DNA from 2 places in the Nostoc sp. C96 genome. Region 1 is predicted to be linked to the other one. Evidence: riboswitches for the same ligand, from Rfam matches in the RefSeq annotation. Region 1 holds a riboswitch; the other holds the start of a gene.

Region 1 (15,666 bases):
TCAGCCGGGTCAACTTCATTTAATGGGACAATTCTCTGTTGTGACATTGTTGCCCGTTCAATATATAATGCCCGTGATGCTAATCCTAACTGCTGCAAAATGTCTCGTACTTTTGTAAAATGACGGCCTAATTTCATAATTGCAGCTGCATCAGTAGTTAGTAGTTGTGTGATTAATTCTTCTGCTGGTAGTGGGGCGGGTAAAACGGTGAGAATATCGTTGTAGTAGGTGAACGGCACACCTAAAGCCACTGGACAAGCCATGAGAGAGGAAACACCGGGGACAACTTCGGTATGGTAATGCTGAGATAACCGTGTAAATACATACATGAACGAACCGTAGAAAAACGGGTCTCCTTCACACAAAACTACGACATCGCGTCCAGCGGCGAGGTGTTGAGCAATTGGTTCAACTTCTTGGTCATATATAGCTTTGGCTTTTTCTGGTTCTAATGCGCGGGGGAGATGAAAGGGGACTTCGATTTGTTCGCCAGTTAAATACTGCGAAACGATCGCCCGCGCTATACTCTCTTTATCTGTGGCTGATTGATAGGCAATTACAGGTGCAGCCTGCAACAACCGCAGTGCTTTGACTGTCAGCAATTCGGGGTCGCCAGGGCCTACACCAACTCCATACAGACGGCCTTTGGTTGTCATGATTATTCTTCCTCCGTTGCCAAGGCGTTAACTGCGGCGGCGGCGATCGCACTTCCACCCCGCCGACCATGTAATGTCATAAATGGGACATTCCGACTATCTGCTGCTAGGGCGGCTTTTGATTCGGCTGCACCCACAAATCCAACAGGAAAACCCAAAATCACCGCAGGTTTCGGCGCTCCTTGGTCTAACATTTCGAGTAACCTAAATAGGGCGGTGGGTGCATTACCAATGGCAACGACTGAGTTTTCTAAGTGCGATCGCCATAATTCTAAAGCTGCGGCTGACCTTGTATTACCCAGTTTTTGGGCGAGTTCTGGGACTTCGGGATAATTCAGGGTGCAGATAACTGCGTTATTGGCTGGTAGTCGCCGCCTCGTGACTCCCTCGGCAACCATCCGACAATCACATAAAATTGGCGCACCTGCTGTTAATGCGGCGCGTGCTGATTGTACTGCTGTGGATGAATATCCCAAGTCAGTTACAATATCCGTCATTCCACAGGCATGAATCAGCCGTACAGCAACTTTTGCTACATCAATTGGCAGCACATCTAAGTTAGCTTCTGACCGAATGATAGAAAAAGAATTACGGTAAATTTCGTTAGCGTTTCGGATATATTCGGACATTTTTAATTAAAAACCGCAGATTAACGCAAATTAACGCAGATTTTGGGACTCTTCAATAGATCTTTTAGTTGGGTAATACTATAACGATTGACAAATTCTAGAAAAGATTCGTCATGATTAAAGCGATAAATTTTATACACTTTGAGTATTTGTTCTATCAATGCAGGTAGTTCTGCAAAACTAACGTATTGATAGATTTTTCGACCGAATTTTGCGTGATTTTCTCTATCCCCAACATAAACGTGATAACTTTCTATATTGCGATCGCTCACACCTAGTAAGGTGATGTCACTGTTGTGATGTTGAGCGCAAGATTTTTCACAGCCGCTAAAGTGAATATTAATTGGGCTATCTAGCTTAACATGAGTTTCTAGGTAATCGGCTAATGCCAAAGCATGACCTTTCGTATCTGTAGCAGAAGCGACACAACCCTGTTTACCAGAACAAGCAATTAATGAACTTTTAATATTTGTGACTGTAGAATCTAATCCGAATTCAGCTATTTTATTTTGAACATCAATAACGCTCTTTTGGTGAATATCCGTGATGAGCAAATTTTGCCAAGGTGTGAGTCTAATAGTCCCGCTACCATATTTTGCTGCTAAATCGCCCAAACGCCGGATTTGCTGACTTTCAAGCCTACCCAAAGGCAAAACTACGCCGATATAAAATAAATTTTCCTGTCGTTGGGGATGAACACCAATATGGCTGAAATATTCTTCCTTCTTTGCTTGAGAAGATGTGTTGATCAACTTCTCACAGAGTTGCCAAGAAAAATTTAACCGCTGCTCAACTTGCTGAAGATAATTTTCCCATCCCAAACTATTCACAACTTCTCGCAAACGTGGCTTACGCTGACTATTGATATCAATATGATGTAAATAAACATCTGCTAAAGCTGCCAAAATAGATAAACATTGTTCTGGCAACAAGATAATTCCTATATCAATGGGTGGTTTGCTTTTAATTAATCCCAGATGCAGGCGCAAGTAAACTTGAGTGTCGATTAACTCAGCAGTAAACAGGATATCATTGAGGCGATCGCTTACCGCCATTTTTCCACCGCCATCAAAGCAAACGCTAAACTTGGCTGATAGTCCTGAGAGTTCAGGATGCGCTGCTATATAGTCATCCCAGTTTTGCACCAAAGGGCGAGTATCGATTAATTCTTCTGGGTCGATACCCGCTGTGGGGTTAGTCATAATATTGCGGATGTGGTCTACAGCCGAATTGTGAGAACCTAAACCCAAATTTTGTAATTGCTGGAGAACTTCGCTGTTGATACCTTGACTAATTTCTCGAATTTGCAGGTTAGCGCGATTTGTGACATCAACGTAGCCACCACCGTAATTATCTGCTATGTCTGCGATCGACTGACATTGTTGACTATTAAGTATCCCACCAGGTATTCTCAGGCGAGACAAAATGCCATCTTGAGCCGATGTAGCATAAAATAAGCCTGGACAGGCAGTAAATCCCGAAAACAAAGTCCTAACTCCTTCTCTGTGCGACGCAGAGATTAGATCATCATTGTGTCTTCTAGACACACCCGGAGTTGGCATTCTGACTTGGGATTTCCCTTCACAGCTGCGGCACAGTCCCGGAATTTCACCGGAGTTTCCCAACTCCAAGCCTTAGTAATTTACCATGAGACGGTATTTGCAATGCTCAATACTTCACATTTTTCATTAATCATCAGACTAACGCACAGAGGAATGAAAGTTTGAGAGTGTTTTTCTGACCATGAATGTAAGTTACTACCAGATGCGATCGCACTTTTGCTCAAGGTTATTTTGATTACACCTAACACTCCATTTGATTGTTGCCAAAAATTCTGTCATCAGCGATGGCTGACATATTTTTTGTATTTGACAGTCTCTGGTCACAGTGGCAACTGCTAAGATGATCGTAGTTGCCGACAGTCATTAAAAGGCGTTGCTGAATGAAGGGATGAATCGATTTATGTAGGTACAGTTTGATACTTCAAATAATGAAGTAATAATTTAACCGAGTATCTCAGCATTTCTTCTGTCTTGGAATAGCATAAAGTTTTTCGGTGAAGGCGTGCTAAATAATGTCTAAGCCTAGTGTTTTCATTTTCAACTCGTGTCATATATGTTTTACTGACAATTTGGTCTCCATCTGGAATAAAGCTTGGGTAAACTTTCCAGCCATCTGTCACATAAAAATAGCTTTTCCATTGTTTAGCAATTTTCCACAATGGCTCAAAAGTTTCGGCACTATGGTCTCCCAAAACCCAGGCTAAAATACCTTGAGTAAAGTGATTTACTGCTGTCCATAACCAAATTTTGTTTTTTTTGAACCAACAAATGTCTCTAATTCATCAAGTTCTCCAACTTCTGGAATTACATCTTCTTTCGGTACGTCCGGAAGTTTCTCTCCCAATTGTTTGACCCAATAAATAATAGTAGTATGATGTACTCCTTTGACTCGTTCAATCCCACGAAAACCCATACCGTTAAGGTACATTTTTAAGCATTCTTGTTTCAATTCCTCAGAATATCCTTTTGGTGGCTCGTACAAATCAATAAATTGGCGAGCGCATGATACGCAAATGTGATTTTGTTTACTTCTTCGCTTTCCGTTCTTACGAATTTTCGTAGATCCGCAGTATGGACATTGCACAGTAGATACCCTCAAGTCATCCCTCTATTATGCAACGCCCATTAAAATTTAATGATTGACTCTAACTATAGATAGATGTAACATTTAGGTTAATCGAAGGGGAGTAGCTACTGGCATAACTTTTTCAGTTAAAAGCCAGTTCATCTGAGTCAACATACTGGTGATAAGCCTGGTTCAGATGTCAAATGCTAAGTATTTGAAAGCGAGACCTTCACTAAGTTCACAAACAAGATGTGAGCTTGGTGAGGTCTTTTGGCTCTCTTCAAGCTCACATCGCTACGAATTTTTCAGGAGCTTGAGAGAGTGTTAACAGCTTTTACCGCAGGTTTATTATTAATTACCGTTTCTGAGCTTGGTGATAAAACTTTTTTTATTGCTGTAATTTTGGCAATGCACCATTCGCGGCGCTTGGTGTTTATTGGGGTAACAGCCGCCTTAGCAGCAATGACTATCCTCTCGGTGGTATTTGGGCAAGCAGCATCTTTACTCCCAAAAATTTACATTCATTATGCGGAAATTGCTTTGTTTCTGGCCTTCGGTATTAAGCTGTTATATGACGCGAGTAAAATGGCGGCGGCGAGTTGTGATGCAGATGTTGTAGAAGAAGCAGAAGCCGCTGTGAAAAAAGCAGATGCACAGCTACCAAAGCGCAAAACCCCTTCGGCAATTTTAACAGAAGCCTTCTTATTAACATTTATGGCAGAGTGGGGCGATCGCACACAAATTGCCACAATTGCTTTAGCGGCGGGTAATAATCCAATTGGGGTAACAATTGGCGCAATTTTAGGACATAGTATTTGTGCAGCGATCGCAGTTATCGGTGGTAAACTCATCGCCGGACGCATTTCTGAACGCCAACTTACCTTTATGGGTGGATGCTTATTTCTGATTTTTGGCGTGGTTGCGGCTGTAGAAGGAGTGTAAAGAGAAATAGGTTGACCTCTTTCCCTCGTAGGGAAGGAGGTTTTTGATTAGTGAATTGATGCTCTAATACTTGCCAAAATTAAAGATTTTCTCAAATTAAGATAATTTTGAGCGCAAACAAGGGATAACTAAAAATAGTTCCATCTCGGTAACTCAATACTTTTCGGATAAGGAATTTACTCGTGTTCGCGTAGCGTCTCCTTTAGGAGAAGGTAAGCAAGGGTGCAGGGGTGCAAGGGAGAATTGACACTAACCTCTCCCTGCCCCTCTGCTCCTCCGCCCCCCTGCTGCCTCAAAGAAGAGATATCTTAACCGAAAGGTATTGCTCGGTAACTATTCTTTGAATGCTTCTATGACCTATTGTCTGAGAATTGCCGACATCCCCACAAATGAACGTCCGCGTGAACGTTTGATGACTCATGGCCCCAAAATTTTAGCAACAGCGGAGTTAATTGCAATTCTTTTAGGCACTGGTCAAGGGCCAGGAAAACTCTCAGCAGTGGGTTTGGGACAATATCTTTTACAAGAATTAAGCAAACACCAACGTGACCCATTGGCAGTTTTGCGAGAAGTTACCCCAGCAGAATTAATGCAAGTTCCTGGTATCGGCCCAGCAAAAGCCACCAGCATTTTAGCTGCGGTAGAACTAGGCAAACGTGCCTTTCTCTCCCGTCCTTCAGATGGCGCTGCAATTGATAGTCCAATGGCGGCGGCGGCGGCGCTTAGTCAAGATTTAATGTGGCAAACCCAAGAACGTTTTGCCGTATTGTTATTGGATGTTAAAAATCGTTTGTTAGGTACACAAGTTATTAGCATTGGTACTGCTACCGAAACCCTAGCTTCGCCACGAGAAATTTTTCGGGAAGTAATTCGTCAAGGTGCAACACGAGCAATAGTCGCCCACAACCATCCTTCTGGGAACATTGAACCTAGTCAAGAAGATATAGAATTGACTCGTCAATTATTAGCAGGAGCGCAGTTATTAGGTATTCCGTTGCTAGATCATGTAATTTTAGGTAATGGAAATCACCAAAGTTTGCGCGAAATAACAACTTTATGGAATGACTATCCTCAATTTGATTGATGTAGCGCAGGTGGAGAGTTTTGGTATTTATACAAACTTGACATCACTGCTCCCCTGCTCTATCTCGAAAATTGTCTATTGACAACAAAATTAATCTATGTATTCGTCAAATTTGTATCTTATTGCCAGATTTTTTTCCTAGCCATAGGCATAATAAAAGCACCCATTTCTCACTCTGGTGACTCTGCTGACTTCTCAAATTATGACGCAGAGAGGAATTGTCGATGAAATGGGAAAATCAACTCTGTTTTCAGAAGAGGTTTGGCAAGAATTATCAGATAAACCTGACACGCTCCCAAGTCAAGATTTATCAGAAAACCTTTCTGGAAATATATCCTAGACAATTGCGTCTGTAACGCTTGGATATATTAGTGCATCGAATGTTTTGATCAAGCGTATGAATTTACTAGGATATCTCCGCACATCTAAGTTGGAAGACAGATGGAAATTTCTTACCGCAACATCAATTATTCACTCAATTCTTCTTCTTTGGCAGATTTTCCAGTCCTGCAAACCGATAAGTACATCTTGCGCCTGGCCGCAACTGAAGAAGAATTAGAATCTATCTTCCGCTTGCGGTTTGAAGTCTTTAATCGGGAACTAGGTTTAGGATTTTCTAGTTCTAGCCTAACCCAGATGGATAGAGACAAGTTTGATGAAGTTTGTCATCATTTGATGCTGATTTCTCAACAGACTGGTCAAACAATTGGCACTTATCGGATGCAAACTTATCAAATGGCATCTCAAGGGTTGGGTTTTGATGCTGCTGATGTGTTTAATCTCAACACAATTCCTGATAATGTGCTACAAGCATCTGTGGAAGTTGGACGTGCGTGTATTGCTAAAGAATTTCGTAACAGTCAAGCGTTACTATTGCTATGGGAAGGATTAGCTAATTATCTGATTTGGAGCCAAAATAAATATTTTTTTGGCTGTGCTTCGTTAATGACACAATCTGCTAGAGAAGCGGCTTGTACATATCATTTTTTTCAAAAAAATCATTTCACACATTCAAGTATTTTAGTTTATCCCAATTCGCAATATGGTTTAGAAATTGATCAATATTGTTTAGATAAATATGAGGTAAACATTCCGAAGATTGTCCAAGCTTATTTAAGTATTGGGGCGAAAATATGTAGTTTGCCTGCGATTGATCGGCAGTTTAAAACAATTGATTTTTTAACAATTTCTAATCTAGAAAACTTCACAAGATGGCATTTACCGAAATGTTTTGCCAAAAAACCGAGTTTGCCTTGAGCAAAAAAGCTTTTAGTGGAAGTTGAGTAGCGATCGCCCTAATATATTCATAATTTATCTAACTATGCAGCAGAACACAATCATTCCTAGTTGGTTGCGGTTTTTAATTATTGTTTTGCTGGTGATGTCTGTATTGTTTCGCTTTTTTAACCTAGATAGCAAAGTTTATTCCCATGATGAAACATATACATCATTGCGAATTTCTGGTTATACAGTTGCGGAAGTCAAACAGCAATTATTTAATGGTCGTGTAATTACCTCCGAAAGTTTTGCTAAGTTCCAAGGCATTAATCAACAAAAGGGACTGAGTGATACGATTATGTCGTTAGCGAAGGAAGATCCCCAGCATCCACCGCTTTATTATGCGATCGCCCGATTTTGGTTAGGAATTTTTGGCAATTCAGTTACAGCCATTAGGAGTTTATCAGCTTGTATTAGCTTATTAGTATTTCCTGGTATTTATTGGTTATGTCGGGAATTATTTGTTGTCCCATTATCATTACCTTGGTTAGCGATCGCAATTACCGCTGTCTCGCCAATTTACTTAATATATGCCACAGAAGCCCAAGAATATATTCTTTGGTTAGTCACTATTATCATCAGCAGTGCTGCACTCCTGCGAGCCTTACGTTTAGAATCAAAACCTCCAGGTAAACTACCTCCAGACCAGTTTACTATTTGGAGCCTTTATACAGTCACTTTAGTATTAAGTCTCTACACCAGTTTATGGAGTGGATTTTTGGCGATCGCACATAGTATTTATGTCATCACAATTTCCCAATTTCAGCTAAATAAAACTGTTAGAGCTTATCTATTAGCCTCCATTGTTGCTTTTTTTGCTTTTATTCCTTGGATGATCATTGGATTAGCTAAATTTTTTCAGTTTTTACTGTCAAATCAGGGAATACAAACGCAGTTAGCACCAATACCTTTATTCCCATTTTTACTGAGACAAATCAGTAGAATATTTTTTGATTTAGATTTGGTATTAGATAACAATTTAAATTATTTAATCTGTTCATTTTTGGTAATTTTAATAGGATGCGCGATTTATTTACTTTGTCGCACTACGAACTATAAAGTTTGGTTATTTATTGTGATTTTGATTGTAGTACCATCACTACCATTAATCTTACCAGCCTTAATATCTGGTGAAATTAAGCTAGGTTCTGAACCATATTTTTTGCCGTCTTATTTAGGTATGCAGATTGCTGTTATTTATTTATTAGCTACACAACTTTATAATGGCAGTTTAACAAGGCGAAGAATCTGGCAAACAATTATAGCGCTATTAATTATTGGTGGACTAGTTTCTTCGCGGGTATATTATCAAGCTGAAACTTGGTGGCATAAAGGAGTAAGTTACAATAATCTCCAAGCTGCTCAAATTATTAATCGCTCTGCACGTCCATTGTTAATTAGCAATGCTGAGGGGATTAATTATGGCAATGTGTTTTCTTTAAGTTATCTTGTAGAACCACGAGTTCAGTTTAAATTGGTGAACAATCAACTTATTCCGAATATTTCTGATACCTATACTCAGGTTTTTTTCTTGAATATTTCTCACACTTGGCGACAGCAATTAGCAACTCAATACCAATCCCCAATAAATCTTGTTTATCGAAATGAATATTACTCACTTTGGGAATTACGTAAATCTCAAAGCTCACGTTAAAGTATAATTTGTCCGCACCATCCATTTTCAGTACATTGAAACTGTATGAGTCTATAGCAATCTAATTTAATGTTTCAAAAATTAAATCTGACTGCTATACCAGCATGGAAATTGACATAATAGTGATTTTATTGATGTAATCTGGGTAACTAATTAAGTAATCGATTATATACAAAGTTAGATAACATAAATTAGTTAATATGGTAAGGTTTATCTAAAAGTAAAAATAGCTAAAATTGTCGTTAAACATACAATTTAGAAAGTATTTAACTTAATTGCGGATATTAAAGATGTACAGTAAATAACGTTAAGTGAATCTAGGGATGAGTGAAATTGCTAAATTCATGGTGATCAAAATTATGTAGGTAAGGTTATTTTTTAGTGAAAGTATTATTGGTAATATCACTAAGCCCTACTTACCTTTTATGAATTAGATGTTATGAATTGTACAAGTGAGCATTTCCCTGTTTGCCAATTGTGCAATTTTTAATGCGATTTAAATAGAAGAATTTGTCTTAAAATCACACCACGGGTATAAGGCAGAAGAATGGTTAACTCTTGCAACACCAGCCGGGAAATATTATGGCGACAAGTTTGGGGATTAGCAGCTTTACTAGCAGCAATCATCCTCAGTTGGATGGTATATGCTTTTTATCAACCAAAAATATTACAAGAACTAGAATTAGTTGAATTAGCTGGTTGGCTGGGAATAGTGCAAGGATTAATCGCCGCAGTTCTTGAACCTTTGAATGGGGGAATTTCCGATCGCATCCAGCAGCGCTTGGGTAGTCGTTTACCGATGATTAGCTTTGGGGTGGTGTTAGCTGGATTAATGTTTGTCGGTGTTTCGTTGTTAGCTGACTACAATTTACCCACAGGTATTCGTTGGATTATTCCCGTGCTGATGACGGCTTGGGTGATCGCCATGATTATATTTCGTGGCCCGGCGATCGCACTTTTAACTCAGTTTGTCCCCACAACAGAATTACCCCAAGCAAATGCCATTCTTGTATTAGTGTTTGGTACAGTGGGAGCGATCGCCCCATTATTCAACACTTTACTCTCTAGTCTAGGTGCATCGATTACCTTTATGTTAGGTGCGATCGCTTTAGTCTTGGGCGCATATATTTTGCAAATATTCACTCCCAAACATAGTTTTGTCCCGACCATATATCATCAAGATAAATCTGCAACTACGCCGACTGTGTTGTTAAGCCTGATTTTTGTCATCGGGTTAGCCACAGGATTTGAAATTAACCTGTTATTTGCCATTTTTCCCCAAGAATTACAAACTCAACTCCCAGGATTGCAAGTAGAATTTATTGCTTCTGAGATACTTTTAGTCTCAGCAATTGCATCTGTACCTTTAGGAGACTGGACAGCAGATTTAGGTGCAAATAAATCGATGTTGCTGGGTTTGGGAACAATGACAGGCTTGATGGGGTTAACAATATTAAACGATAATTATATTTTGGCGATCGCCTTAATTCTGGCTTTTGGGATGAGTTTTAGTTTAGTGTTGATCAGTATGATTCCCTTCGCACTAGGCAAACTACCCGCAACTCAGGCTGGCTTAGGTACAGGTTTATACTTTGGTGGTAGTGCTGGCGGAACGGCGATAGTTTCACTATTAATTAAACAACTTGGTCTAACATCTGTCGGTGCATTTTTATTGGCGGAAGTTGCTTTTTTAGTAGTAACTTTGTGTATTCTTTTGTGTAAGAAAGTTTCTCGAATCAGGACTGGGGAATAAAACATTGAAATGGCTGTCTATTATAGGGATTGGCGAAGATGGATTACAGGGTTTAAGTGCGATCGCCCGTTCTATAATTACTCAAGCTGAGGTTATTATAGGAGGCGATCGGCATTTAGCCATGCTTCCCAGTGATGACCAGCACCAAAAAATTCCTTGGACTTCTCCTTTTAGCGCCTCCATCGCAGAAATTATCAGCCGTCGTGGTCAGCAAATCTGCGTCTTAGCCAGCGGTGATCCTCTATGTTACGGCGTTGGTGTCACCTTAACCAAACATATTCCCATCTCAGAAATCACAATTATTCCCGCACCTTCAGCCTTTAGCCTCGCTTGCGCCAAACTGGGATGGTCATTAACTGAGGTAGAGACTTTAAGTTTGTGCGGTCGTCCTGCGAGTTTGCTTCAGTCTTATATTTATCCCCAAGCCAAGTTATTAATTTTGAGCGCTGGTAAGGAAACCCCGCCAATTGTCGCCCAAATTTTGAACAGTCGGGGTTACGGTGAAAGTAAAATTATTGTCTTAGAACGTATCGGCGGGATTCACGAACGGATAATTGTCAGTACAGCAGCAGCTTGGAGTGAAACAGAAATTGCTGACTTGAATACTATCGCCGTTGATTGTATAGCTGATATTGGCGTTGTCGCTTTACCAAGATTACCAGGATTGCCAGATCATGCCTATCATCACGATGGACAATTAACCAAACGAGAAGTCAGAGCGATTACTTTATCAACCCTATCACCCATACCAGGAGAACTTTTGTGGGATGTTGGCGCAGGTTGTGGTTCAATTTCCATTGAATGGATGCGAAGCCATCCTCGGTGTCGAGCGATCGCCATTGAACAAAATTCATCTAGACTGCAATATATTGCCGATAATGCCACAGCTTTGGGTACACCCAACCTAGAAATTATCGCCGGAAAATCACCATCAGTTTTGCCAGGCTTACCCACACCAGACGCTATTTTTATTGGTGGTGGAGTTACAGCAGCTGGATTATTTGATATTTGCTGGTCAGCACTACCCCCAGGTGGTCGTTTAGTTGCGAACGCCGTCACCATCGAAGGAGAGCAAACCTTATTTCAATGGTACGAAAAAGTTGGCGGTAGTTTTACCCGGATTGCTATTCAAAAAGCAGAACCTATTGGTAAATTCCTCGGATGGCGAGGGATGTCTCCTGTTACCCAATGGATAGCAGTTAAATAATTTTCGATTCAACCCACGTAATACCGTTTCACTTTAAGTTTGATACAAATAGACCGCAGGGAGCAGGGAGCAGGGAGCAGGGGGAAAGAATGAAAAACCCATAAATTTGTCTCATTTTTTTCGTGAAATGGTATGAGTTGGTTTTGTCTGTGTAGCGGGGACTTCCAGTCATTTTGCTTAAATTAACTTAATATAAATGTAATTAAAAAGCCTCACCAATTTTAAGAAAATTCACCCGAATATTACGACACATTAACGGTGTTCACATTTGGTAAATACACATAGTAATTAAAATTGCCGCGTGCTAAATTAAATTCAAGGTACAAAAAGGTTAAGTTTAAGTGAAATAAAAAAACTTGAAATTAGAGCCTGTACCTCCTGCTCTAAGATCCACGCGATCGCAACTCAACTATTACATCCTATGGAAGTGTTTTCGCCTTAATTCTATTGATTTTATTGGAGGTTTTTGAACATACAGCCAGAAATGCCTGCCTATTTAGAATCAAGGATGTTGAAGTCTGAGAACAACGATTGCATTTGTCCACCTTATTTGAGTTAATTCTTCTGTTTTTTCAATCTTCTCGAACGATTGCATATTGTTTAATAAACCGCCTGTAGTTACTGATGTTGATCGGTCGTAACTTAGGCGGTTAATAGTTTTTATCCAAGAATTAACAACAAATTACTATTGACTATTGACTATTGACAAACTAGAGTAATCACCGTAACTTCCGGTGGGCAAAACAAGCGTCCTGGTCGATAAGTTCCTAAACCACGATTAACATATAACTGATTATTTGCTACTTTGTGAAATCCTTGCGCCCATTCCCAATATCTCACTACTTTAGAACAATCATCAAATAAAAATGGCACCCGTCGGCGCAGTTTTTTTGGTAATTGCTTGAGTAACTTCTTGTAATAAAAAACCGCAGGGCCAAAACCGGGAATGACAATATGACCCCCATGCGTATGTCCAGATAGCTGTAAATCAACGCGCCACTGTTCTAATATCTTGGCAGTATCAGGATTATGAGACAGAACAATCCGCGGTGTTAGTGGGTCTAGTTGCTGCATCACAGGTACAGGATTAAACTCCCGCGACCAATAATCAGCTAAACCGACTATAGGTAATTCTTCGCCAAGGGGATAAGCAATTTCATTCCACAGAACATGAACTCCAATACTAGCGAAAGCATTTGTCACTTCTGCTTGGGAGTGATTGTAGTGGATGTCATGATTACCAAGTACAGCATAAATTCCGCAGCGACTTTGCAGATGTTTGAGCCGCATCACCAGTTGATGAATTGGGCTAGGATCATCAGTGACATAATCACCCGTTAAGACAATTAAATCAGGTTCTACTTCATTTGTAACTGCGATCGCTTCTTGCAACATTTCTTCCGAAAGGCGCATTCCATCATAGTGAAAATCTGATAACTGTACTAATGTTGTACCTGCTAAAGATTGCGGCAGTCCGGCAATCTTAACCGTTATTTTATCTACACTTAAACGTCCCGTAAACAACCAGTGCATAGTGCAGAAACACTCCTCATAGCAGCGTTTACAGCTTATCAAATAATAAAAACCATCTTAAAAGATAGTAAAAATTTAATCACAATTTATTCTCTTTGTAGGGTAATCAATGTCACTTCTGGCGGACAAAATAGCCTTCCTGGGGAATAAGTTCCTAAACCACGATTGACATATAGCAGATTGCTTCCTACACGATGTAAACCCTGCGCCCATTCCCAATGGCGGAGGACATAATTTTCTCGGCGTAACAATGGAAAGTAACGCCGGATTTTGTAGGGGATTTTTTGGACTATTTTTTTGCGATAAGCTATAACCGCCCCTAAGCCAGGAATCACGATTTGACCACCATGACTATGACCAGATAACTGCAAATCTACCCGCCATGTTTGTAATATTTCCGCTGTATCAGGGTTATGAGATAACACAATTCGGGGGATATTTGGGTCTAGTTGCTCCATGACTGGCGCAGGATTGAATTCTGGTGAATAACGATCTGCGAGTCCCACTAGCGCTAATTCATCACCAAAAGGATAGACAACTTCATTCCATAAAACATGTACACCAATGTTAGTTAAAGCTTTGGTAATTTCTGTTTTTGAATGTCGGTAATATATATCATGATTACCGAGTATGGCATAAATACCAGCTTGAGCTTGCAATTGCTTTAATTTTAAAACTAGTTGATGAATTGGTTGCGGACTAGTTGTAACATAATCACCTGTTAAAATTACTATATCTGGTTTTAGTTGGTTGCTAAATGCGATCGCCTTTTCTAAAATCTCATCAGACAAAGCCACACCATCATAATGAAAATCGGACATCTGCACCAACTTCTTACCTTGTAACGATGCAGGTAAACCCGCAATCTTAACCGTTAATTTTTCCACAGTCAACGGCCCAGATAATAACCAGTGCATAATAGGTTTAATAAATTTCAATCATAGCGTTTAAAGTCTAGCTAACAATCCGCCATTTGAAAGTTGCAGGTTAAACACTTTGGAGAAACTTGATAAATCTTTATTCAACCCTGTGTTTCTGTGGTTAGTATAAAAAATCAATTATATGAGCAGGTCAAGAAATAATTGCTGACTCAGTGAAACATTTACCAAGTAAATTAGACAACAGGGTGAGAATAATCACAACAGTAGTATGAACTTTCGCTGATTTACTGATAAATGAGGGTGAAGTGCGATCGCCAGCAGATAAATACATCTGATAAGAGGTTGTTTGAAAAATATTTTTGGTAACATCAAAGCCTCTCTCCGCTTCGGGGAGAGGTTTGGAGAGGGGTTGTTGGTATACTTTACGACTTTTCAAACATCCTATAAGTTTTCTAGACAATAGAATCTCCGCCTTCTTGATTAAGACTTAAGCGTAAAACTGACAGTCCTAAAATTATTAAAAATAATATCAACCCAATTGTGCAAGCATAGCTAATATCTAAATTACTAAAAGCTTGTTCGTATAAATAATAAACAATAGTTTTAGAACTATCGAGTGGGCCGCCTTGGGTCATAATATAAACTTCCTCAAAAACTTTAGTTGCAGAAATAGCTGAAATTACTGCTACTAAAGCTAAATAAGGTCTCATCAAAGGTATTGTAATATCCCAATGTTTGCGAATACCATCCGAGCCATCAATAGCTGCGGCTTCATACACATCAGCGGGGATGGATTGTAACCCAGCTAAATAAATTACCATGTAATAACCTAATCCCTTCCAAATAGTCACAGCCATTACGCTGGCGAGAGAAATGGGAATAATCCCCAAGATTTTATCTGGACTAGTTAGCCAAGGAATTCCTTCGGGGAAAATTCCCAAAGTTTTTAGCCACTGATTAAGTAAACCGTTTTCTGCATACAACCATTTCCAGGCTATACCTGCAACTACCATTGAAATTACCACTGGTGTGTAATATGCGGCTCTAAACCAACTAACTCCCCGGAGTTTTTGATTAACCAAAATTGCTAACCCTAAAGGAGCAATCACCAAAATTGGTACTACACCCACCAGATAAAGAAAAGTATTTTCTAAAGTTTTCCAAAAAACTGCATCCTTCCACAAACGCAAGAAATTTGTAAAACCTATCAACTGTGGCGGTTGGGAAATATCTTCGTAGCTGGTGAAACTGAGGTAAAAGGCTTGTAATGCAGGCCAAAATACAGTTAACCCCAATAGCACTAAAGCAGGTAGCAAAAACAAGTACGGGGTGAGTCGTTGTTGGATGAGAATCCAATCTTTAGATGTCAGTTGACTCATAACAGTATTGGTGAGACGGCAAAGCTAACTCATATTACACGA
Region 2 (15,666 bases), 2.1 Mb from region 1:
TCTGTATATATAGGTAAAGACAATAGTAAAATTCTGGCTTAATCAGATAAAGTTGCATGATAAACAACCCCAGTATTATCAGTAATTGCAAAACTGAAACTGCGGAAAATACCAATTAATTTAAAAATATTTTGATTTAATAAATAATTAGAAAAGTTGGTTTTTCATAAAAATAAGGGTTCAAAGCAATTTATCCTTGAACCCTTACTCTAACTGTTACAATAAGTCCATTAGTTTCTCATTAAGAATTAGGCTGCGGGATAGCCAGCATCGGCTAAAGCATCCTTAATTTTTTGCTCAGAAGCTTGAGTCTCCACACTAACAAGCTTAGTTGTCGGATCGGCTTGAACGATTGCACTACCATCAACTGTTTTCACAGCATTGGTAATATTGTTTGCACAAGCAGAACAAGCCATGTTGGGAACTGTAAGTGTAAGTGTCATAGATTTAGGATTTGAACGATAAAATTATTTAGACCAAGCTTGATACCATTGCTGCATCTGTTGAATTTCCGCAGTTTGGGACTTGATGATAGCTTCAGCTAAGTTGCGAATTTCTGGATGAGTAGCATTATTTGCTACCATCTTGGCCATCATTACTGCTGACTCATGGTGTGGAATCATCTGGCGAATAAATTCCTTGTCAAAGTCAGAGGCATTTTTTAATGTCTCTAAATTCATCCCCATACCCATCATTCCTGAGTGCATGGACATTTCCGGCATATTTTGGCCTCTACCATGAACCATTCCCATACCAGTTTTGGGAGTAGCAGGAACTTCCGCGCCATACCATTGTTTGTACCAAGCTTTCATTTGGTCAATTTCTTGATTCTGGTCGGCTTTAATCGCAGTAGCCAGCTTTTTAAGCTCAGGATGTTGTGCTTTTTGCAAAGCTAGATCTGCCATCTCTACTGCTCCCTGATGGTGAGGTATCATCATTTCGATGAAGTGCTGATCTACTTGGTGTGTCCCAGCCATCTTGTGTGGCATGGAACTGCTTGTGCCACAAGGTGGAGATTGTAAAGGACGCTGTTGCGCGGCTCTGGTAGTGTAAGTAATGGATAAAGCTGTAATAGCACTACCTGCGAGTATACCTACCAGCCCATAAATTGTTGATTTACTTAACATACTCTTCTTCCTTTTTTTCAAAGGAACTATTTTTGTTCTAGTTGTTACATCCTGTTCACAGTCAATAACTAGACTCAAATTTATCCTAGACTCTCCAGCCGCATGGAGAATCTAGCATAGTTTACAAGTTGTTACATTGAGCAAATTCTGATTGGGCGATCGCAGGTTTACATATCTTTATATTACAATTTTTCTATTTTTTTCCAAATATCAACATTTTATGTAATGATGAGGTGTGAGAGTTAATTCGGCGATAGCGTTTGTTTTTAGTATTGATAGGCTTTTTCCTCTTGGTATTTACAGACTTCTCCCCGAAATCTAAATCTCTGCAAACTTGCGATTTCGGATTAAATTTATGTCAATTTACGTAGGTAACCTCTCTTATGAAGTTACACAAGATGCTCTGAACAGTGTTTTTGCAGAATATGGTTCTGTAAAGCGCATTCAGATACCTACCGACCGTGAAACAGGTCGTCTACGTGGCTTTGCCTTTGTAGAGATGAGTAGCGATGCAGAAGAAACCGCTGCTATTGATGCACTTGATGGTGCTGAGTGGATGGGTCGTGACCTTAAAGTTAACAAAGCCAAGCCTAGAGAAGATCGTGGCTCCTTTGGTGGTGGTGGTAACAGAGGAAACGGTGGTGGTGGCTATGGTGGCCGTAACCGCTACTAAGTTCAACCCTTTAAGAAAATAGTATTGAGATGAATAAATAATCTCAGTTAACTAAATTAGAAAAGGCTCAAGTTTTAGTACTTGAGCCTTTTGTTTTTGCTAATTTTATTTATTAAAAAATAATTAGTAAATTTTCTTTCTCTGGTGGAACTGAGCTTGTGGATTTTCAGTAAACATTGCAAAAATACCGCACTTTCAGCCCAAAAACTTGGGAAATATAAGCACCAAGGATGTTTTAAATGTAGTTTTGGCAGAAAGTTTTTGTGACGTACGACCTCAATCAATTCACACTCAATAATATGTCTGAATGTGGTTTAGCATTACGCCAGTTAGGGAAGAAGACTGAGTATTGAACTACTATAAATAAAAGTTTTCTAAGCTATTAGCAGGCGTTTAATTCAAACTTAAACGCCTATTTAAGTTAAGCTCCTTATACTCTTTATCTAATAGTTTCGCTGTAATTCCATCATCTTTATTCTTTAGCAATCACAATATCGTTAGATTTAATCACAGCATAGGCTTCTTCTCCCGCCACTAGACCCAACTCTTCTACAGATGTTCTCGTAATCATTGAGGTTAGCTCAACTTTGTGAACAATTTCTAGTGTTACCTCACAATTAACAGCCCCAGTCACAACTTTTTTCACCACACCCTTGAGAATATTCCGGGAGCTAACTTTTAAAGCCTTCTTAGGACTACTAACTTCCGTAGTAGGTATTGCCAAATTTTCCTGATTTACCTGTGTAATAGTTTGTTTGGTTGGTATAGGCGCTTGTGATGCTTGGTGCTTATTAAGACCACGGACTAACTCCCGTAGAATCTCGGTTTTGGTGCGTTGTGAGTCCTGGCAAAACTCTTCGAGAATTTTCCGTTCCTCTTCCGATGTTTGAAATGTGATCCATCCTTGTTCTTTTCTTGGCATAATGTTACCAATTCAGTTGGTAAAGACTGGAATGACGCTCGGTATGATCCTACCAAGCGCCATCAAATTGCAGAAGAACCTATTGCTACACCATCTTTCTATGAAAAGAAGACAAGTTCTTTCCTTTTTTGGCACAGCATTGGCTAGTTTGTTACTTGCTGTTTGCTCAACATTCATTGTACCTTCTGTTGTTACGGCACAGTCGAACGTCAATTTACTTATTTCGGCGGCTGCTAGTTTAAAAGAAGCATTGGAAGAAATTAAACCGATTTATCAACAAAGTAAACCCAATGTCAATATAAATTATAACTTTGGGGCTTCTGGAGCATTACAACAACAAATTGAACAAGGCGCACCAGCTGATATTTTTATTTCCGCTGGGAAAAAGCAAGTAGATGCTTTAGAACAAAAAGGGCTGTTGCTTCCCGGTACACGCGCGATTTTGGCAAAAAACCGCCTTGTCTTAGTTGTACCCAAAAATATTACTAGCATTACCAGCCTTTACAATCTCAAAGAATCTAAAATCAAGCGCATCGCTATTGGTGAACCCAGAAGCGTTCCGGCTGGTCAATACGCGCAGCAAGTTCTACAAAAGTTAAAAATTTGGTCGCAAATAACTCCTAAACTGGTATATGCCAACAACGTGCGTCAAGTTTTGGCAGCGGTAGAAAGTGGTAATGCTGATGCAGGTTTAGTTTATGCTACTGATGCCAAAATTTCTGACAAAGTAAAAGTAGTTGTGGCGGCTGATGAGAAATATCACTCCCCAATAGTTTATCCAATGGCTGTTGTGAAACGGAGTAAGAATGCCATTGCAGCTAAGGAGTTTAGTCAATTTTTATCGAGTAGTGCAGCTAAGGCGGTACTCAAAAAATATGGCTTTATACTGCCTTGAAAAAGGGTTGAGTAAATCTGAAGTGTTTCATCTGTAGGACTGACGCAAGCAAGGAAAAATTAAGGGTTGAGTCAGGGTGTAGGTATTCAAAACCCTTACGCCCCTATACCCTGGCTAATGAGCTGACTTCTCTCGATTATCGCAGCCGTTCGCTAATGAACAATGACCAAAAACCAAGGTGAACGCCAGCCTCTAAATTCATCCGTAATAATAAAGGCAGGTGTTACTTCGGTTTGGTTATGTACTTAACTTGGTTAGACAACAATAGTTGGTTAATGGAAATTGGTGGTCAACGCATACTAGTTGACCCTTGGTTAGTTGGCGAGTTAAGTTTTGGCTTAGATTGGCTGTTTAAAGCTTCTCTCAAACAAGAAAGATTAATTGAGGAAGATATCGACTTGATATTGTTGTCTCAAGGTTTGCCAGACCATGCACATCTGCCAACATTGAAGCAACTTGACCACAAAATTCCTGTAGTGGCTTCTCCTAACGCTGCCAAAGTAGTTCAAGATTTGGGTTACACTTGTGTCACCTGTTTAGAGCATGGTCAAAGTTTCACTTTAAATAATCAAGTAGAAATTAGGGCTTTGCCTGGTTCTCCCATTGGCCCTACTCTGACAGAAAATAGTTATCTGCTGAAAGAATTAGCAACTAATTTCTCGCTCTACTATGAGCCACATGGCTATCATTCACCACAACTAAAACAATTTGCACCTGTTGATGTCATCATTACGCCAACAGTTGATTTGGCATTGCCTTTAATCGGCGCAATTATTCGCGGGACAAACAGCGCCTTGGAAGTCTCTAAATGGTTGGAACCGCAATTTATCCTACCTACAGCGGCAAAAGCAGATGCAATCTATGAAGGGTTGATGGTAAATTTTTTAAAGGCTGTGGGTACGGCGGAAGATTTGCGTACTTCGCTTGAGAAAAATAATCTGACTACTCAAGTGCTGGAACCTAAACCTGGCGATCGCTTAGAATTAGCTTTAAAAAAGCGTGCTGTAACCTGCTAAACTTTGTATAGGCGATCGCCCGTTGTCACAGCAAAAATACAGCGATCGCTAATCATCACCAAGAGCAACGAAAAAACCTCACAGCCAGATTTTTCATCAATTTTAATATTCAGTATATTTTGATAAACTTTTTCCGGAATCAAGAAACCCCAACTGTAGTTATATTTCACAATTATCTTTTCAGGCAAACTAAGTATAGAAAGTCTGAAATTATCACAAATAAATATCAGTACTAGAAAGTATTTATTCTAACTTTTAAACCTAACGGAAGTATAAACTTATGAAACTTTCAACTTCAACAGCTTCCTTTATTACAGTTGCTTCCATGATGCTTACCGCAGGAATTGCGTCTGCTCAAACAGCTACGGATATCACATCCGCAAATATTGACGTAACTCACATCACAACACATGGTCAAGTAATAACTACAGCTATTAACTCTTACATGTCTCCTAGTAATGTTACTACTTTCCGTGGAATTCAACCTTTTAATCTTGTTTATCTTGCTTATCAAGGTAATCTCAAATTACAAGGCATTCCTAGTGGCAGCACACTGATATTTCAACACCAAATAGGTACTCTGAACGCAAAAGATTTAGTTCAAGCTGCTGTTAAAGCCAAAAAACTACCAGATCAATTTCTACACGATTCCACTTATCTCAGTGCGGTTGATGTACAACTGTCATCTTTACAAAAGACTTTTTTGCGTTAATTAATACATATAAATTCTATCTCATCTGTGAAAATAACAGGTATTTAGAACCCCGATTTCTGGAAAAAATCGGGGTTATTGTTGTTTATGAATGATTGATAATCAAGCCCTTTATTCAGCCATAGCTTAATTTTAAAGATGGGGATTTACTTATTCCTTTTCCAAAAAATGCAGATGATATAATAAACAGAATATTCGGTTTTGGTGGAGATCAGCCACCAAAGGTAACGGGGAAAGTTCGGTGGAAATCCGGCACTGTCCCGCAACTGTGAAGGAAAGACAAAAAACTGAAAATTAACTTTTCAAGTCAGGATGCCCGCCGAAGTATACTAATAAGTCCAACACATCTGCGAGGTACGGATGACTGCTGCTCATACTACTATTACAACTAATTCGCCTGCGATCGCTTCCCAGACTCATACTTTATTTGTTTGCCAAACCTGTGCCAGCATTTGGCAAGATGGTAAGCGTGTAGGTGAAAGCGGCGGTCAAAAATTACTGCACCAGATTCAGCAACTAGCACAAGATTGGGATTTGCAAGATAAATTTTCGATCCAAGCTGTTGAATGTATGAGTGCTTGTAACCGTTCTTGTGTTGTCGCCTTTGCTGCTAAAGGTAAGTTAACTTATCTGTTTGGTGATTTAAATGTTGATAGTAGTGCGGCGGCTATCCTAGAATGTGCTAGTCAATACTACGCTAAACCTAACGGATTATTGCCTTGGTCAGAACGACCAGAACCCTTGAAAAGGGGTATTTTAGCGAAAATTCCCTCCTTGTAGTCAAGTGCTAAGTGCTGAGTATAAACGTGTTTTAATTTTGGGTGGCACTGGCGAAGCTGCGGAACTCGGTGCGAAAGTTGCAAGCATCACTGGAATTGAAGCGATCGCATCTTTAGCTGGTCGCACCCGTGAACCATCAGTTCCATCTGGAAATGTGCGGATTGGTGGTTTTGGTGGTGTAGAGGGACTGGTGGAATATCTGCGTCAAATGAAAATTGACTTATTAATTGATGCTACTCATCCCTTTGCAAATCAGATATCCTTCAATGCAGCAGCGGCGGCCAATGAAGTAGAAATACCCAGATTAATGTTAATTCGTCCGGCCTGGGAAAAAGTGACAGGCGATCGCTGGATTGAAGTAGAAAGTAATAGCGCCGCCGCAGATGTTTTAAAAAATCAAGCAAAAAGAGTATTCTTAACTGTTGGTAGACAAGAACTAGGCACCTTTGCACACCTCCAAGATATTTGGTTTTTGATGCGGATGATTGATCCTCCTGGACAAGATGCCTTAGTACCACCAGGAATGATATTGTGCGATCGCGGCCCTTTCGTCTTAGAAAATGAAAGGAAAATTCTGATTCAGCACAACATTGATACCATCGTTAGTAAAAATAGTGGTGGTGATGCAACTTACGCCAAAATTCTGGCTGCGCGAGAACTGGGTGTACAGGTTGTTATGGTCAAGCGTCCAAAAGTACCAGCAGGCGAACAAGTTGCAGATGTTAATAGTGCAGTGGCTTGGTTACTAAATAAATTACACTGTTAAAAATAGAGAAATTTCAGATTTTTTATCAAAAAAAATTATAATATATCTTGGTTTAACAATTTATTTATGTTTAAGTTTTAAATTACAGAAATGATTCAGAAAAACTCAATATCAACTATCAATGGTGAGATTTTATCACCCCTCACAGAAGAATTTCTTAATATTGAAAAAGCCCAACGGATGGCGAACTTTTTCAGCTTTCTAGGAGATGCTAATCGTCTGCGAATTCTCTCTTTTTTAGCGCAAAAAGAATTGTGTGTGAGTGATTTAGCCACCTCATTAAAGATGAGTGAATCTGCGGTTTCTCATCAGCTAAGAAATTTAAGGGCAATGCGTTTAGTCAACTACCGCAAGCAAGGCCGTAATGTCTTTTATCGCCTCCACGATAATCATATTCTGCATCTTTATCAGGTAGTAGCCGAACACTTAGATGAACCTGAATAAAATAGGAATTTTAATTGTGATGATGGTGATAACGACTGAAACCTGGGCCATAAGTTGCTAAAAGGTTTTCTGGCGATAAAGCAAATTCTGGCTGACCAGTGCAAACCACAGTTTGATTGAGACAAAGAACGCGATCGCAATGGCGGCTTACCATATCAATATCATGAGAAACTTGTAAAATAGTCCAGCCTTCTTCTTGTTTTAACTCATTTAATAAAACATAAAAATCGGCTGCACCTTGCATATCAACCCCAGCAAAAGCCTCATCTAATACCAACAGTTTTCGCGGCATAACTAAACAATAAGCAAGTAACACCCGCTTTAGTTGACCACCACTGAGAGTTCCTATCGGTTGATGTCGCAAATGATAAACCCCTGTACGTCGTAAAGCTTCTGTGACTGCGGCTGTTTTATCTCGGTTTTGTTTCCACAGTTGAGAAAACAACGAATGTTTTGCCTTGGCTTTTTGCTGTTGAAATTCTTGATTCCATCCCAAACCAATTAATTCAGCCACAGAAATAGGAAAACTGCGATCAAAAATGAAATTTTGTGGCATATAGCCCAAGCAGTGACGTAAATTGCCTAGTTTTGTAATTGGATAACCAAAAATTTCGACTGTGCCAGCATTGCGAGGTAATAAATCTAAAATTGCTTTGACTAAAGTACTTTTACCAGCACCATTTGGCCCAACTATAGCAGTATCTGTTCCTGGTAATAATTCAAAGGAAACATCTCGCAGCGCTAAATAATTTCCTTGATATACAGTTAATCCGTCTACTTTTAAAATAGGTAAATTCATAAGAACAAAAAATTATTTATTGAAATTCAAAATAGTATTTTACTGACATGAGGTTTCGAGAGTCTGCAAATTTAATCTCATTGCTTTGAAATAGTATTGCGGGTCTTTTTCACCTTTTTCTAAAGAATCTAGAGTCTGCAAATTTAATTTTAAATCTTGTGCCAGCGTTTTCAGTAATTTATTATCTACACCTGGTTCACTAAACAAAGCTTTAACTTTGTAATTTTTGACTGTATTAACTACTGTTTGTATCTCTGTTGGTGATAATTGATCTTCGGGAATTTGGACTACAGCAACTTGTTTAAGATTATAGCGTTGTGCTAAATATGGATAAGCATCGTGAAAAGTCACAAAGGTACAATTAGGTTTTTTCTGTAAGGCTTGTTGAAATTCACTATTTAATTTGTCTAACTCCTGGATATAAGCCGCCGCATTAGTTGTGTAAAAGGCTTTATTTTCTGGGTCAGCAGCAATTAATCCATCTCGAATATTCATTACTTGCTGTTTTGCTAAAACAGGATCTAACCAAACATGAGGATTCCCTATGGCGTGGTCATGGTCTTTTTCTGCTTTTGCGGTGGTTTCCACTGGGGAAATTTCATTTAAAGGTTTAATCCCTTGACTAGCATCGATTTCAACTAACTGAGCATTTTGGGCATTTTTAACGGTACTATCCAAAAATTCTTCTAAGCCTAAACCATTTTTCACTAATATCTTAGCTGTGGCGATCGCCTTTACATTATCTGGTGTTGCTTGGTACTCATGCACCTCTGTACCAGGAGGAACTAAAATTTCCACATCAGCCGCATCACCTGCCACCGCCTTGGTCAACAAATACATCGGTAAAAATGTCGTTACGACCTTGGTTTTAGCTGATGGTTGGGAAGCCTCTTGTACCTGTGGTGAATTCTCAACACTGGTTTTTTGATTTGTATTTGCTTGGTTACAGCCGCTAATACTCACTAGCAATGTGAGTAAAGAAATTAACGACAATATACCTCTGGGTTGTCTTTTCTGATTCGTAGTCATCCGATTCCTTTGAGAAAGGGACACTTGTTTGATGTTTACCACTATGATAATGATACTTATTTCTAATGCTCAATATTATAATAATAATTATCATTCTCATGCAATCAACTTGAGAAAAATTTTGTGTCGGCAAATACAGCAGATATCAGTAAAACGTATTTTTTTTACCTAAAAATTACTTAGAAAAATAAATATTTCTTGACCTTATTTATTAAAAGAGTTACTCAATACTGATAATATTTTGAGAATACTTTTTAAAAGTGTTGTTGAACAAAGCGCAGTTTTCAGCGCTACCGACGGTAAAAGAGTGTGAGAGTAAATGCACAAACAATTACATTATTGGCTGGCTATTCCAGCAGCTTTTAGCAGCATAATATCAATTAGTAGTAATACATTAGCTAGTGAAATATCAACCACATCAGATGAGAAAAATCAGCCCTTAGTTGTTGTTAGTCCAGCTAAACCACTTGAGAATCTATATCAAGAACAGACAATGGCACAAGTTACCTCCGTGTCGCAATTGTCGGACGTACAACCTACAGATTGGGCATTCCAAGCGTTGCAATCACTAGTAGAGCGTTATGGTTGTATTGCTGGTTATCCAAATAGTACATATCGTGGTAATCGCGCACTCACACGTTATGAGTTTGCTGCGGGTTTAAATGCTTGTTTAGATAGAGTCAACGAACTACTAGCTACAGCCACGGCTGATTTAGTTACCAAAGAAGATTTAGCCAAATTACAAAAACTCCAAGAAGAATTTACCGCAGAACTAGCCACATTGCGGGGTCGTGTCGATGCTTTAGAAGCACGCACCTCTGAGTTAGAAGCTAATCAGTTTTCCACCACAACCAAACTCAGTGGTACTGCTATTTTTGCACCCATCAGCTTTTTTGCAGGCGATCGCGCCGATGGTAGTAATCTTGATAGAGGAACTTCATTTGGCGATAGAATACGCCTTGACTTCAACACCAGTTTTACAGGTAAAGACCTGTTAAGAACTCGACTGCAAGCCACCAACCTGGATGCGTTGTCCGCTTCCACGCTCACACCAGAAGGAGATTTGCGGTTTGTAGATAATGAAAATTTCGGTTCTGGTAATAGTAATGAGGTAGCTATAGATGCACTGTTGTATAGCTTTCCTCTAGGCGAAAAAACCACAGTCATCCTAGAAGCCAACGCGGGTGCAGCCGATGACTTTACCAATACTGTGAACCCGTTTTTTGACGGTGATGGTGATTTTGGTGCATTGTCTAACTTTGGTACACGCAACCCAATTTATTATCCTGTTGCTGGTGCAGGAATTGGTCTAAGACACCAGTTCAACGACGCATTGGAATTAAGTTTAGGTTATCTAGCCAGCAGCCCTAACGACCCTACCTCTGGAAATGGTCTATTTAACGGCGCTTACGGTGCTATAGGACAGTTAACAGTCCAACCGACTAAAGGTTTGACTCTCGGTTTTACCTACGTTAATTCCTATAATGCTGATTTGACCGCTGGTAGTAACCGTGCTAACTTGCGTACTGCTTTGGCAAGTAATCCGGCTTTTACAGATGTTTTAGGAGAGGGAATAGATCTACCAATTTCGAGCAATTCCTACGGCTTCCAAGCATCCTTCCAACTTAGTCCGAAGTTTGCTATTGGTGGTTGGGTTGGCTATACCAACACGCGCACCTTAGCAGCAGTTGATACAAATAATGGTACTATTCCTCGTGGTGAACTGGACATTTGGAACTATGCAGTCACACTCGCTTTCCCCGATTTAGGTAAAGAAGGTAGTGTTGGGGGCATTATTGTGGGGATGGAACCAAAAGTCACAGGTGCCAGTAGTGGGTTAAGAAATACTATTGGTACAGACTCTGATACTTCACTGCATATTGAAGGCTTCTATCAATACAAACTCAGTGATAACATCAGCATTACTCCAGGAGTTATCTGGTTAACTGCGCCAGACCATAATAACGACAACGATGACATTGTGATTGGGACAATCCGAACCACATTCACTTTTTAAATTTACGTGAGTTCGATGAACCTCTGCCCAACCCCTCTCCGATGCGGAGAGGAGCTTAAATATCTTAATTACCAACGAAAAATTAAGCGTTCAAAGCCTCTCCCACGGTGGGAGAGAGGTTTGGAGAGGGGTTTTTAATGGGTCGAACTCACGTTAAATTTTGAAACTTTCATAGAAGACGCAAATAATAACTTTGCGTCTTCTATGCTGTATTTTTATGCAAATAAAATTAGGTGAAACTCTCCAAAATTCTAATTGTTGGTATCAATGATTCTGCTTGAACGAATAGCATACTTTGCTCAGGAAAAGCCGTCCAATTTTGGTTAGATAAAGGTTCTGAAGCAACAATAAATTGACTTGGATGACTTACATCATCGCAACACCAATAAGGGCTTGAGTTAGGTCGAGGGGGAGTATTATCTTCCCCTCGACCTAACTCAATACCCTTACCTGAAGCAGGACTTTACAACTCTAACGTATCAATGCTTTGGGCAAGAGTAACATCATTCATGGTAATTCCACCTGCATCGTGGGTTGTCAGTTGAACTGTAACCTGGTTATAAACATTGAACCACTCTGGATGATGGCCTTGGGTTTCTGCAATCAGTGCAACGCGAGTCATAAAGCCAAATGCTGCGATAAATGAGGTGAATTCAAAGTGACGGTAGAGTTTACCGTCTACAATCTTCCAATGATTGAGTCTTGCGAGCGCGCGCTCCAGTTCATCTGGTGATAGCACAGCGCAATGTACCAATTGATTGCCAATCATACAATTTATGTCTCCAATCGATTTATCAGAATTGCGTCAAACTTGAAGGGCATCATCTCCTGTTGGATGCCCTTCAAAGCCTGATCAACGGGAGATGATGTCCTCAACAATCGATCAATGGCGCTGCGCGGCGAGAGTGGGGGCGAGTGCATCCCGCAGATAAGGACGGCTATACCAACTCCAGAGTCCTTCGGTCACTGGCACAATGTTTAATTCGGCACGCCACTCGTCTAGAGGACGTTCCAGTCCTTCTTCAAACTTCACCGGAAACAAGGGTGTAGCTTGCCGTGCAATGCGGATGCCTTGAGAAACTAGGTCAAAATTATATTCCAGAGGAGAATTGATGCCTTCCCGTGCTTGATTAGCCATGAACGCTAACAACGAACCAACCAAATCAATGAACGTGAATGCGGGATAGCCAATTTGCCCAACCGTCACTGAAATCACTCCCAGTTCACCGTAGTCATCAAAGCTAAAGCCCGTCAAAATATGATGCAGATCATGAGTTTTGCGAACGCGATGGGTAATATAATCGACATCTGATTCAATCTTTCGGAGGCGATAGAACTGTAGATCATAGTTCATGGCACTGAGTACGCGAGCATAAGTCCAACCCAATGAGCCTTCCGGCAGCTTCAGCAAGGTTTCCAGATCAAACTCTGGGCCCATATAACGCTCATCAACTAATTGTGCTGAGTCTGGATTTTGACGGACAACCTGCAAACATCTTTTCATTTGCTCACTATCAGTCAAAGCATCCTCAATATCGAAGATGTTTTGCGTGTCAACTCTCCCCCCAGCAACCATGTCAACTAAAGACAGCAGTTTATCAACATTTTCAGGAGTTGCTAGTTCGTTGATATATTTGAATCCCATGATTGTTACCTCGCGGTGCGTTGTTTGTTTTCGACAACTGCATCCTACGGTGACTCCACAGGTAAGCAATAGGGGATTTTTTTGATATATGTCAAATTTGATAAAGATCAAATTTCCTGGGCTAGATGACGGCGGCGTTGCTGATTTCGATATCTGGCGCGGATACGACTGAGGGTTTCTTGGGTGATTCCCAAATAGGAGGCAAGATGTCCTAGCTTGACGCGCTCAAGGATATCAGGGTGTCTCTGAACGAGATCCTCATATCGTTCAAAGGCGGTTTGAGTTTTCATGAGAAAAGCTTGTTCTTCTAACTCAACATAATAATGTTCAGTCAATAATCGACCAATTTTATTCCAGTCAGGGTCGTTTTCATACAGATATTGCAACCCATTATAACTTGTTACAAAAAACTTGCAATTTGAAACTAATTCAACATTTTGTTTGCTGGGTTTTCTCAAAATAAAGCTATAAAGTGAGCAAATAAAATCATCTTCGAATGCAAACCTTGATGTGATTTCTTTGTCTTCAATGCAGTAGAATTGCCGAACTACCCCTTCAATCAGGAAATATAAGTGGCTCGATATTTCGCCTTCCTTCAGGAGCCGATAGTCTTTTGGGAACTCCTGGTACTTGAAAAATTTACGAACATTTTCCTGCTGTTGTTTACTGAGTATGACTACTCGATCTAAAACTTGAAATAGCTTTTCGTATTGATCAATTTCTTGCTGCATATACATCATGTATGTATAGGTGAGTATAATCACTACGATAATATGAATACTTATTTTTTCTGAAAATAAATGAATTGTCAAAAATATTTAAGTGTTAAAAATATAGCCATAAAGGTATTGAATTAGAGGATGTTTGAAAAGTTTTAGGCGAATATAATTCGCTACTACACAAACAAAGTCCGCCTGCACGGACTAACAGAAAATTAAGGTTTTTTAACCCGCGTAGGCGGGTTTTGTCCGTATAGCCGCGATTTCCAATCGCCAGAGCTAGTATTAATTTAGACTTTTCAAACAACCTCTTAGGTCGAGGGGGAGTATTATCTCCCCCTCGACCTAACTCAACACCAATAAAGACTGGGTGCTTGTGTACGCTAGGCATAGCGCGTTGCTGGCTGTCTGCGGTGCTTCGGATATAGCTACTAAACCTATTGCCAGCGATCGCATGGTAGCAGAATTACCCAATGCTCACAAAATAACTCTGCAACCAGGTGGACACATGGCACTGATGGAACAAAATCGTCAGTTTTCGCAAGCTATTGAGGCTTTTTGTGCAACTGGTTCTCAAATTAGTGAGCTTCCTTAATAGAAGGCAGGAGGCAGGAGGCAGAGAGCAGCGCGTTGCGGGGGTTCCCCCCGTTGTAGCGACTGCGGAGAGGCAGGAGGAAAAGTCTTGCTATTCCTGGCATTCAAGCTTTCAAGTTGTTTTAACATATTTGACTACCGCTATAACTGAGTTACTAGGGAAAGATTTATCTCATATTTATTTCTTAAAAAAGTAAAATATGCTCTTTGATCACAGATGTATGAGTCATATTTGATTTGGGAAAAATCAGTATATTTAAACAAATTTTTTGTGGTTTCCTGTTTTCTGTTTCTCATTACCTACCTAAATAAATAACTTCATTAATCAAACCAGAGTCCTATAGCTATCTGACTAATGAAAGATAAATTAATTATGCCTATGCCCTATAGTGAATTCTCAGTGTTGTCAAGATGAAATAGTGGTGACTTTTTCATCTAAATTGCGGCGCAAGAATCATCTATTTGGAGCAAGAATGCACTTATTAATAGGGTAAGAGATCATCCTGTTGCCCACATTTAAATAAAGTTAGATTCCGGTTTCAAAATTAATGGTTGGCAAACTCACGTTTAGTTAATTTTGCTGGGGCAGTTGTAGGGTGAGGTAATGGAAACTCCTAAAATTAGTAATTCCGCGTTGAGAAGGCTTTCAGGGCAGCAAGGATTGTTAGTAGGGTTGGGGTTAGGTCTCGTTGTTGCTATTGGCGGAATGACTGTGTTTTCGCATTTTGGCAATCAACGTTCAGCTGCACCTACTGGAAATGCTCCCACAGCTAATGGAAAAAACTCGGCATTACAAGTAAAAGTTCAGCAAGTTGGTAATAGTACAACCGAAGAAAGTTCTAATTTTGTAGGAGCTTTAGAAGCACAACAAAAAGTAACGCTACAGCCGCAAATTCAAGGGCGAATTGAATCAATTTTGGTGTCTAGTGGTCAGAGGGTACAAAAGGGAACAGCGATCGCAACTTTGAGTTTAGATCAAACTCAAGCCAATGTTGCTAGTTCCATCGCAGCCACCAATGCTGCTCAAGCTGGGTTAAAAACAGCGCAAGCACAACTACAACAAGCTGAGGCACAACGGACAAAAGTTGCTGCGAATGTTCAGTTGCAAAGAACACAATTTAATCGTACCCAGCAGTTAGTTACACAGGGAGCGCAAGCCAGACAAGAATTAGATATTGCTAGAAATAATTTACAAGCGGCGATCGCAGATTTACAAGCCGCAGAAAAAGAAGTTGCAGCGGCTGGTGCAGCAGTTCGTCAAGCCCAAGCGAATGTGCGCGAAGCTCAAGCAGGTACGGCGGCGGCTCAAGTTAATGTGAATCAAAAACGAGTAGTCGCACCCATTGCTGGCGTAATCAGTGAATTTCCTGTCAAAGTGGGAGATTATGTCAACACCGGACAAACAATCACCACAATTATCCAAAATGATGCCCTGGATCTAAATCTTTCTGTGCCTTCCAATCGAATGCCGCAACTGCGAATTGGATTACCTGTAGAATTGCTCAATCCCAACACACAGCAAGTAATC

What was found. A riboswitch is a leader RNA that binds a small molecule or an ion and turns the genes downstream of it on or off. The one in region 1 is predicted to bind cobalamin.
Region 2: it holds a riboswitch for cobalamin, as region 1 does, so the genes downstream of both, AC504W_RS15290 (DUF1636 domain-containing protein) here and cobG (precorrin-3B synthase) in region 1, are expected to answer to the same signal.

What each region holds. Positions count from the first base shown of each region.
Region 1 covers NZ_CM182020.1:1,506,068-1,521,733, forward strand. The annotation lists gene AC504W_RS06470 (precorrin-2 C(20)-methyltransferase) at 1-656, opposite strand, end outside; gene AC504W_RS06475 (precorrin-8X methylmutase) at 659-1,285, opposite strand; gene cobG (precorrin-3B synthase) at 1,306-2,772, opposite strand; adenosylcobalamin-variant (AdoCbl-variant) riboswitch at 2,834-2,917, opposite strand; one part of gene AC504W_RS06485 (IS1 family transposase) at 3,246-3,592, opposite strand; one part of gene AC504W_RS06485 (IS1 family transposase) at 3,592-3,931, opposite strand; gene AC504W_RS06490 (TMEM165/GDT1 family protein) at 4,235-4,855, shown strand; gene radC (RadC family protein) at 5,208-5,939, shown strand; gene AC504W_RS06500 (GNAT family N-acetyltransferase) at 6,381-7,196, shown strand; gene AC504W_RS06505 (glycosyltransferase family 39 protein) at 7,261-8,871, shown strand; gene AC504W_RS06510 (MFS transporter) at 9,419-10,624, shown strand; gene cbiE (precorrin-6y C5,15-methyltransferase (decarboxylating) subunit CbiE) at 10,629-11,831, shown strand; gene AC504W_RS06520 (metallophosphoesterase) at 12,531-13,364, opposite strand; gene AC504W_RS06525 (metallophosphoesterase) at 13,451-14,281, opposite strand; gene AC504W_RS06530 (hypothetical protein) at 14,436-14,681, opposite strand; gene AC504W_RS06535 (carbohydrate ABC transporter permease) at 14,698-15,624, opposite strand.
Region 2 covers NZ_CM182020.1:3,580,454-3,596,119, reverse strand. The annotation lists gene AC504W_RS15330 (heavy-metal-associated domain-containing protein) at 249-443, opposite strand; gene AC504W_RS15325 (DUF305 domain-containing protein) at 468-1,127, opposite strand; gene rbp (RNA-binding regulator) at 1,483-1,800, shown strand; gene AC504W_RS15315 (TOBE domain-containing protein) at 2,273-2,722, opposite strand; gene modA (molybdate ABC transporter substrate-binding protein) at 2,823-3,617, shown strand; gene AC504W_RS15305 (MBL fold metallo-hydrolase) at 3,857-4,633, shown strand; gene AC504W_RS15300 (hypothetical protein) at 4,630-4,803, opposite strand; gene AC504W_RS15295 (hypothetical protein) at 4,914-5,345, shown strand; cobalamin riboswitch at 5,526-5,683, shown strand; gene AC504W_RS15290 (DUF1636 domain-containing protein) at 5,706-6,125, shown strand; gene AC504W_RS15285 (cobalt-precorrin-6A reductase) at 6,130-6,891, shown strand; gene AC504W_RS15280 (ArsR/SmtB family transcription factor) at 6,982-7,335, shown strand; gene AC504W_RS15275 (metal ABC transporter ATP-binding protein) at 7,346-8,134, opposite strand; gene AC504W_RS15270 (metal ABC transporter substrate-binding protein) at 8,174-9,163, opposite strand; gene AC504W_RS15265 (iron uptake porin) at 9,483-11,180, shown strand; gene AC504W_RS15260 (4a-hydroxytetrahydrobiopterin dehydratase) at 11,644-11,949, opposite strand; gene AC504W_RS15255 (Coq4 family protein) at 12,064-12,825, opposite strand; gene AC504W_RS15250 (Crp/Fnr family transcriptional regulator) at 12,933-13,556, opposite strand; gene AC504W_RS15245 (alpha/beta fold hydrolase) at 13,921-14,139, shown strand; gene AC504W_RS15240 (efflux RND transporter periplasmic adaptor subunit) at 14,743-15,666, shown strand, end outside.